Regions from separate parts of the Paraglaciecola sp. IT1134 genome, predicted to be linked through region 2. Evidence: predicted binding sites of a transcription regulator. Region 2 holds the regulator's gene; each other region holds the start of a gene.

Region 1 (3,280 bases), 1.3 Mb from region 2:
CAAAGGTGCCTGTGGTTGTGATTTCGGCTACTGATTCAGTTGAAGTGGTCTCATATGTCATGAGTTTTGGTGCCAAAGCATTTATTCCTAAATCGACCTCGACCCAATTGCTCTCCGAGGCCCTGTTGGCAGTTATAGATGGTAAAACATGGCTACCGGATGGGCTGAGAGAAAAAATCGCCAGCATTGGAGACGAGGGAATGACGCTGGCACAAAAGCTAGCCGAGCTAACCCCTAAGCAATTTCAGGTATTAAAGCTTGTTCAAGAGGGTCTATTGAATAAACAGATTGCCTATAAGCTTAATGTCAGTGAAGCGACAGTGAAAGCCCATATCAGTGCGGTGTTTCGTAAATTAGAAGTCAAAACCCGCACCCAAGCGGTACTGATACTTAACCAATTGCAGCTTGAAGATTAACTTGCAGCAGATATTATGTGCCTTGGCAGGTGATTGGAAATTAATTGACATGCACCTGCCAAGGTAGCGATTATTGTGGCCCTTGTTTGCTTAAATTCAGTGGTAAACCGTCTATTAATCTCTGATTGAAGGAATAAAAGCGCTGAATGGCAGTGATTAAGTCAGGGGTATGCACCTCCCCCATCTGATTTATCAACCCATTGATTAAATTGTCGTATTCCTCACCACTTTCCAGGGTTTGCCTCGATTGCTCAATCACGTCCAACATTTTATCCAGATAATGAGCAACAGGCTTTACCACTTTGACTGGATCGCCACGGGGGTCGTCCTCGTTAAAATGCGATACTGATTCGTAGGTTTGAATTGATTGTGACTGCTCCACCCGAGTCAATTGCAAGGCAAAACCGGTTAGTTCCTGCTCATCAAAACCGAACTCCAGAGCCTGATTAAACGCAGATTCAACATCACCATTAAAAAACTCATCAGCCAAACTATTTGCATCAGATACCAGTTTGCCGATAGCAACAACCTCTGCCTCATCGAGATCACCTTTGACTGAAAACGAAAAAGCACTACTTTCAAAATGCTGGTAGCTTCGAGTAACAGACACTTCGGCTTTTGTTTGTACTTGCTGCACTTCTTTGTCTGCCAAGTCACTGGTCTGTGCAGGTTCGTCGGTCTGCATAGTGCTCGCCTGTTTAATTGACGGCGTTGTATAGGATTGGTTTAACCCCTCTGCTGCCCCTGGTAGGGGCCGCACTACAGGTTGGTCGTATATACTTTGTTCCTCAGTTTCAACCAGTATCTGACGGTTTATTTCGAATGCATCCAGGTTTTCAAAACGAATATTGACTTCATCCCCATCTAAGGTACGAATAGTTAACTCCCCTGAATCATTGCGCTGATAACTGGCTTGTTGGCTTATTTGAATTTTTTGACTCTGGGCATCCTGGACTGGTACGGCCGTGCCAAATATTTCATCCTGCAGTTTTTGCAAGCCTTGCTCGATAGCGTCTCGGCTGCGGGTTATACCGGTCTTAATTTCGTCATTCATTATGTCGCCTAAGTCTTTTTCAGCCATGGCGATCCCCTTAAGTACGCCGGAGCGCGCCTGCTCAAATAAGGACGTCAGCGCCTTGTCATCCACCCCTTTGCTTTGGGCATTTTTGACCGCTCCGCCCACAAATTTGAGCACATTACGGGCAATCTCTTCAAAATCGAAGAGGCTTTTTTTCGCTTCACTGGTTCCTTCCCCATCGGGGCTAGGGAGTTTGGCTTGTTGATTGTCGATAGCCAAATTTTGATTAAGGGCGTTGTTAAATACCCGGATCCCCACAGCGGTATTCGAACTGAATTTAGTGGTTTGCAAAGACACCTCACTGCCCTGTATACCAATAGCCTGGCGCAACCCAGAATCCCTAAGCTGATTCTGCATACTATTTTGTGCACCCAAATGTTTGGGCTTTTCACTCATAAAAGCTTTAAGTTCATTAATATTCATAATAGATCCCTCACTATCCTCATAAAGGTTATCGGCTGCACTCTGGTGAAATTTAGTACAAAATTACTTTTACTTTGCATAAAACTAATATTGCAGATCCGGGGAAAACACTTAAAATCCCGCGCCATAATCTACACAATCACTGGAACTATGTTATGCGACCAACCGAGATTAACCCGGCGGAATATTCACAACAGCTGCAGGATAAGGTTGCGCAGATAAACAATGTGTTTCAATCGTTCCAATCACCTGCATTGGAGGTGTTTCAATCGCAACCCTTACATTACCGAATGCGCGCCGAGTTCCGAATTTGGCATGATGGGGAAGCGCTGGATCATGTGATGTTTGACCAAGCCAGCGGTGAAAAATACCGAGTGGTCACCTTCCCATCCGCCAGCCAGTTAATTAATCAGGTAATGGCTAAACTACTGGGGCTGCTGAAATTCAATGAAATTCTTCGCAGAAAACTATTTCAGGTCGATTATTTGAGTAGCCTCAGCGATGAAATTATTGTCACACTGGTCTACCACAAACCTTTGGATGATGATTGGCGGCTGGCCATGAAACAGGTGCGAGATCAACTCAGAAAAGAATTTAACATCGATATCATAGGTCGCGCCAAAAAACAGAAAATTTTGCTCGACAGAGATTTTGTAATTGAGCAGCTACCTGTGAATAACCGGGTCTATCAATTCAAACAGATCGAAAATAGCTTCACCCAACCTAATGCTGGTGTTAACAGCAAAATGGTAGAATGGGCACTGGATGTTACCCAAAATAGCCAGGGAGATTTACTCGAATTATATTGTGGGTCGGGGAATTTCAGTTTGCCCATGGCACAAAACTTCAATCGGGTATTAGCAACCGAAATATCGAAATCCTCGGTTGCAGCAGCCCAGGTTAATCTGCACCTGAATGATATCGACAATGTGACTATTTTACGCATGTCCAGCGAAGAATTTGTGCAGGCCTTAAATAAAGAACGCACCTTTAGGCGCCTAGCAGAAGTCGATCTTAGCCAGTACGATTGCCAAACAGTCTTGGTTGATCCGCCCCGTTCAGGACTGGATGATGACACTTTGAGCATGGTACAAAACTATAAAAACATTGTGTACATATCCTGCAATCCACAGACCCTGAAAGACAATTTGCTAACCCTGCAAAAGACTCACGCTATCAAGCGCTTTGCGATTTTCGATCAATTTCCTTACACCCACCATATCGAGTGCGGCGTATATTTGCAGCTCCGTTAGATACCGGCAGCCTCTTTTGCGCCATTGGCTATAAACCTCAATTGCATCTTGACCCGCTGAGCTAAGAGTGCCTGTTGCTCGCTGCCGGAATCCAGTGCTTCAGCACCGGC
Region 2 (3,280 bases):
TTACACTATCGGCCTGTTTTTCAGATGTCTTAGTCTTTTCGCTTATTGCCGCGCCACCGAACATGGTCAACATGTGAACCAGGTTGTCTTCAACTTCCTTAACTAAATCAATTACCCGACGAATAACTTGGCCGGTTAGGTCCTGGTAACCTTGGGCCATTAATACTTCGGTCAACAATTCTGTTAGTTTGGCGGATTCAGCACCACCGACTTCCAGAAACTCATTCAGGTCATGACAGAGGGTGTTAAATTCACCCAACTGCAATTGCCGACTCATTAACTTTTTCCATTCTGGCAAGATAGAGGTTATGCCGGTACTCAGGTTTTCCGCAATGGGCATACAACTGTCCACCAGATCCATGGTCCGATTTGCGGCCTGTTCGGTGGTTTCTATCACATACATCAAACGGGTTTTGGCGTCAGGGATGTCTTCCGTGGCCAAATTGGCGATGCGCTCATCCAGTTGAAAATTATTTAGCGAGTCATGTAACTGTCGAGTTAACTTACCGACTTCGGCAAACAATTCGGCAGAATTACTTTCGGTTACCGTATCCAGAAGAGCTTGCGCACCCTGGTTATCGCCATTTTCCAGCAATGTAACCAGAGTCTTCGCATCTTCTAACGACATCGGGGCAGAACTAAAGGTCATAGGGCCTTCCTTACTTGTCAGGATGTGCCTGAATTAACCTAAACGTTCGAATATTTTGGTGAGTTTTTCTTTCAGGGTTGCTGCCGTAAAAGGTTTAATCACATATCCATTTACCCCAGCTTGAGCTGCGGCAATAATTTGTTCTTTTTTTGCTTCGGCGGTCACCATCAAAACGGGGGTATGTTTTAGCCTTTCGTCGGCTCGAATAGCCCGCAGTAAGTCAATACCTTGCATACCGGGCATATTCCAGTCGGTGACCACAAAGTCGAAATCGCCCTGTTGCAACATAGGCAATGCAGTGCTGCCATCATCAGCTTCTTGAATATTAGTAAAACCAAGATCTTTTAATAGATTCTTGATGATTCGACGCATGGTCGAGAAATCATCAACAACCAAAATTTTCATATTTTTATCCAAAACTATCTCCGGTGAGGGGAAACCCAAATTATTATTATGCTATTTATTCATTTGTGCGCCAAGTCTGCATTCGACTTTTAAGCTTCAGCATGGCTTGACTGTGGATTTGGCTTACTCTGGACTCACTGACATCCAATACTTCACCAATTTCACGTAAGTTTAACTCTTCATCGTAGTAGAGCGAAAGGACAATCGCTTCACGCTCAGGAAGGGTGGTAATAGCATGAGCCAACGCCTTTTGAAATGAGCCTTGTAACAGAACTTCAAAGGGGGTATCGGACGCTTTGGTTTGCTCATTGCTCACCACGTCCTCACTTACGCCCATATCTTCGATTCCGATGATTTTTCCGGCGTTAACTTCCCCTAACATTTGGTGGTAAGCGGTGAGACTGACGTCAAGTTTTTGTGCGATATCCACGTCCCGGGCATCTCGACCGGTTTGTCGTTCGACCTGATTGATTGCCTCGGTGATGGCGCGGCCATTTTTGTGCACCGAACGCGGTGTCCAATCACCCTTACGGATTTCGTCCAGCATAGAACCCCGGATACGAATGCCCGCAAAGGTTTCAAAACTGGCCCCTTTGGTGCCGTCGAAATTACGTGACGCTTCCAGTAAACCTATCATTCCTGCCTGAATGAGATCATCAACCAGGACGCTGGCAGGTAAACGTGCAATTAAATGATGCGCTATGCGTTTGACCAGCGACGCATGGCGTTCAACGAGTTCGTTTTTATCGTTTAACTGTTGATATGCCGAGGTTTTGCTGTTCACCGGGTTTCGCCTACTGCTTTTTTAGTAATCAACTGCTCAAGAAAAAATTCCAAATGACCGCCCGGTTGAGTGGGCACCGGCCAACTTGCAGCCTGCTGGGCCAATTTTCTAATGGCTATTGCTGCAGGGGACGTGGGATACAAGTCAACTATGGCCTTTTGCTTGCGTACGGATTTTCGCACGTTTTCATCAAAAGGTATTGTGGCCACCAGCTCCAGTGCCACATCCAGAAATCGATTGGTGACCTTACTAAGCTTACTAAAAAGTTCCTGACCCTCACGCATGTTGCGCACCATATTAGCCACTATCTTAAAACGAAAGACACCGTGCTCTTTATTTAATATTTTGATCAGTGCATAGGCATCAGTCAGGGAAGTCGGTTCGTCGCACACCACTACCATTATATCCTGGGACGCTCTGGAAAAGCTCAGTACCATATCGGAAATACCCGCGGCCGTATCCACAATCAATACGTCTATTTGCGTGTGTAATTCGCTAAAGGCACGAATTAATCCAGCATGTTCTGTGTGAGTCAGCTCAGTCATGGATTGACTACCAGATGTGGCTGGCGCTATTTTAATGCCATAGGGACCTTCTACCAGCACCTCATCCAAGGTGCACTCGCCAGATAATACATGTGACAAATTTTTCACCACTCGTAAACCGAGTAATACATCCACATTGGCCAAACCGAGGTCAGCATCAAGCACCATCACCCGTTTCCCTTGCTGGGCCATGGCAATGGCTGTGTTTAGGGTGACATTGGTTTTGCCCACCCCACCCTTGCCGCCCGTCACGGCTATCACTTTTATCAATCGCGATTGATTCATTCGTCTTAAGCTACTCGCCTGATCCTCAATCATACTGCCACTACTGCGTTATTAACTGAATGGCCAGTAGTATGAATTAATCCGTGTTGTTTATAAAGTCTGGCTGCACTGGTAATTAGAAATTTAGCTTCTGCCACTTTTAAGTCCTCAGGTACCCGTTGTCCATCGGTAACATAACTCACCGGAAGCTTGTGTTCTATAGCCGCACTGATCGCTTCCCCAAGACTGTAACACTCATCTAATTTTGTGAAAATACATCCCTGCAAAGAAACTTGCTTATACGCATTAATGGTTTGTTGCATCACTTGATACTGGCTATTTGCCTGCATGACTAAATAGTTCTGTATATTAGCACATGCACTTTGCTTTAACGTTTCTAACTGCCGTATCAGTCTAACATCCCTTTGGCCAAAACCTGCTGTATCAATTAGTATGATGCGTTTATTTCGGAACTGAAAAAGTAGATCAGACAGTTCTTCGGCGTTTTGCGCTTTTTTTACCCCGCAGCCGATAATACGCGCATAGGTAGATATTTGCTCAAAAGCCGCAATCCGGTAACTATCAATCGTGATAAGTGCGACTTGATCCGGGCCGTATTTTTGAGCAGCCTTG
Region 3 (3,280 bases), 2.2 Mb from region 2:
TCAGCTAACAAAGTGCCAATTTTACGTAAAATGGGTTTAAATTGCGGCTGTAAAAAAGCCGAACCCGCAGCAAATGAGCCGTTTTCACGGATGCGGATGGTAATTTGTTGCCCCAGGGCCTCCATCTCTATGGCACCATCGAGGATTTCTTTTTCCAGTTTCTGGGCCACTTTTTTGAGTTTTTCATTCATTTCTTCTTGGCTAGCTTTGTCGTTAGACGTCGATTGTTCACTGGCGGTTTGTTGTGCTGCCCCCCCTCTTTGTTCCCCGCGCTGTTTTTGCCTGCCACCGGCGGAATCTTCATTACCAGCTTGAAATTCGAGCATTTGTTGGGTCATCTCGATCGTTTGCTGTTGGATTGTTTCAATGGGGGTCGGTTCCGGTCTCCCTGGACGAAATTCCATAGCGATCACACTGGTACCTTTAGGAATATCTTTAACTTCAATTTTGTTTTGTACCCCAAATGCAAATTTCATCGAGCCTGATATTTGTTTGAATTTAAGCACATCCATTTCTGAAAATGATAACAACAATACAAAAAAGCACATCAGCAGTGACATCAAATCGGCGAAGGTGCCCATCCAAGCCGGGAGCCCTGCTGGGGGACATTTAGGACACTCTTGCGCTGCGGCCATAAGTTAACCTTCTTCCTCAGTGCCGCCACGTTTGCCGGAAGCCAGATAACTTTTCAAAATTCCCTCAATTACCCGGGGGTTTTGGCCATCAGCAATGCCAATGATGCCATCGAGAATAAGGCTTTGATTGAGTTTTTCTTGCACGGCGCGGTTACCGAGTTTTTCGGCAATAGGCAAACACACAATATTGGCCAGTACCGCACCATATAAGGTCGTTAACAGGGCCACCGCCATCGCCGGGCCAATGGATTTAGGATCATCCATATTAGATAACATTGCCACCAAACCAATCAGAGTACCTATCATGCCCATCGCCGGAGCCACATCCCCCATGCCTTTAAAAATACTCGCACCAAACTCGTGGCGCTCAGTGGTCATATGAATATCTTTGGCCAAGGTTTCGCGCACTACCTCTACATCATGACCATCCACCAACATATCGACCCCTTTTTGCATAAAAGGGTTTTCAATTTCAGCTTCTTCAAGGGCTAAAAAACCGCCTTTACGGGCGGCGTCGGCCATTTCAACAATTTTTTCAATTTGTGATTCAGGCGAATCAGTTTTAAACATAAATGCTTTGCCAGCAATTTTACCCGCGCCAAAAAACTGTCCCAAGGTGAATTGTGACAACACCACAAACAAGGTGCCACAAAATACAATCAGAATGGAAGGTACATTGAAAAACATACCAAGATCACCGCCTAGCACCATGGCCATGACTACAAAACCCATGGCACCAATAATGCCTATAATGGTTGCTAAATCCACACTGTACTCCTAACAAATAGCGTATTACGCGTTATGCCATATCTAATACCCGACATGGAATATACGACATGCGATGTGCGACATACGATGCCCGACATGCGATGCCCGACATGCGATGCCCGACATCAACAGTCATAGATTCTACGATAACCCAAATGGAGCAGGCTCATGTATGCGGTGGTTTATACACTATAAAAACCTTGGCTCACTATTTTATCGACAAAGTAGAACTTTTCTGTAGGAGAGTTCAACAAATTATAATTGCTATTGGTTGAGAATAAGTCAAGACTGACTGTGCCTAGCAAGTAGCTTAACACAGCAGTAACTTGAAAAGTGTTTGACCGACATTTCCCCCTCAGGTAAGGTGCGCTCAACTCTCAGTAGAGCAAATTACAACGAAACTGAAACCAATGACCAGCCGCAAAAAAACTGAAAATTTAAGCTTCGAGCAATCTATGCAGGAGTTAGAAACCATAGTCAATCAGATGGAGCAAGGCGAGCTTAGCCTGGAAGATGCCCTGCAAAGCTTCGAACGTGGTATAACACTGGCTCGCCACAGTCAGCAAAAACTCAAACAAGCCGAACAAAAAGTGCAAATACTGATGGAGCAGAATGGCCAAACATCGCTTCTCGATTTTGACACTTCAGTCGCCCCCGAGTAATGACCTTCAAACACATACAACAGCAAAGCCATCAACGTATTGATGGATTGTTAAAAGCCCAAATATCTTCACTGCCTGAACATGCCAGCACGCTTAAGCAGGCCATGCAGTATGCCTTGCTGATGGGCGGCAAACGCATGCGCCCTTTTCTGGTTTATGCCGTGGGAGACATGTTAAGCGTAATACCAGCGGATCTCGATCCCCCCGCCCTGGCGCTTGAAGCCATCCATGCTTACTCTTTGGTACATGATGATCTACCAGCCATGGATGACGATAATTTGCGCCGAGGTCATCCCACCTGCCATATTCAATTTGACGAAGCTAACGCTATTTTGGCCGGAGATGCGCTGCAGACCCTGGCTTTTGAAGTTTTAGCCAATTTCCCGCTCACCCCAGGCAACGAAAAAAAGCGCATCAGTCTTATTCGTATACTAAGCAACGCGGCTGGTTATCACGGCATGTGCGGTGGACAAGCCATGGATTTGGCCGCCACCAATAAACGCATTGACCAGGATGAATTGGAAAGTTTACATAACAAAAAAACCGGCGCTTTGATCGTTGCCGCGGTGCAAATGGCGGCGGAGCTGGCCACCAATCTAGCCCCAAATCACAAAGCATCATTGCTCAGCTATGCACGGGCTATCGGCCTTGCCTTTCAAGTACAAGACGATATATTGGATGTGATTGGCGAATCGGATGTGTTGGGTAAACCCCAAGGATCGGATCAACAGCAAAACAAAAGCACATACCCTGCTATGCTAGGTATAGACGGCGCAACCCAGTATCTGCATGAACTGCATCAACAAGCACTTCAAGCTTTGGCCGCTTTGCCCTACAATACTGATGTTTTGCAGTCCTTTGCCGACTTCATCATTATTCGCAATCACTAAAAGTGATCGATAAACCCAAATTCAAATAATAGTAGATACACAACTCATGACTCTGGATCTAGCCCATTACCCTCTTTTGGCCTTGGCCAATACTCCCGCCCAACTCAGGGAGTTGCCTCAAGACAAGTTGAAGAAACTGGCATCCGAGTTACGTCAATATTTACTCACCTGTGTCAGCCAAAGTAGCGGGCATTTCGCTTCAGGCCTGGGCACTGTCGAGCTGACCGTCGCCTTACATTATGTGTATAACACCCCGTTTGACCGACTAATTTGGGACGTGGGTCATCAAGCCTATCCTCATAAGATATTAACCGGCAGACGTGAG

What was found. The regulator FliA, encoded in region 2, starts transcription of late flagellar genes. The targets are predictions, from matches to a motif close to CTAAAGNTNNNNNNNNNNNNGCCGATA.
Region 1: the regulator FliA is predicted to act here: its motif matches at 1,947-1,973, upstream of AC3RV5_RS21760 (DUF5610 domain-containing protein).
Region 3: the regulator FliA is predicted to act here: its motif matches at 1,618-1,644, upstream of pomA (flagellar motor protein PomA).

Annotation. Positions count from the first base shown of each region.
Region 1 covers NZ_CM176486.1:4,986,769-4,990,048, forward strand. The annotation lists gene AC3RV5_RS21755 (LuxR C-terminal-related transcriptional regulator) at 1-416, shown strand, start outside; gene AC3RV5_RS21760 (DUF5610 domain-containing protein) at 487-1,917, opposite strand; gene trmA (tRNA (uridine(54)-C5)-methyltransferase TrmA) at 2,073-3,170, shown strand; gene fabR (HTH-type transcriptional repressor FabR) at 3,167-3,280, opposite strand, start outside.
Region 2 covers NZ_CM176486.1:3,666,643-3,669,922, forward strand. The annotation lists gene AC3RV5_RS16010 (protein phosphatase CheZ) at 1-649, opposite strand, end outside; gene cheY (chemotaxis response regulator CheY) at 683-1,066, opposite strand; gene AC3RV5_RS16020 (RNA polymerase sigma factor FliA) at 1,110-1,838, opposite strand; gene AC3RV5_RS16025 (MinD/ParA family ATP-binding protein) at 1,835-2,701, opposite strand; gene flhF (flagellar biosynthesis GTPase FlhF) at 2,698-3,280, opposite strand, start outside.
Region 3 covers NZ_CM176486.1:1,481,950-1,485,229, reverse strand. The annotation lists gene AC3RV5_RS06405 (flagellar motor protein MotB) at 1-635, opposite strand, end outside; gene pomA (flagellar motor protein PomA) at 639-1,403, opposite strand; gene xseB (exodeoxyribonuclease VII small subunit) at 1,814-2,065, shown strand; gene ispA ((2E,6E)-farnesyl diphosphate synthase) at 2,065-2,955, shown strand; gene dxs (1-deoxy-D-xylulose-5-phosphate synthase) at 3,002-3,280, shown strand, end outside.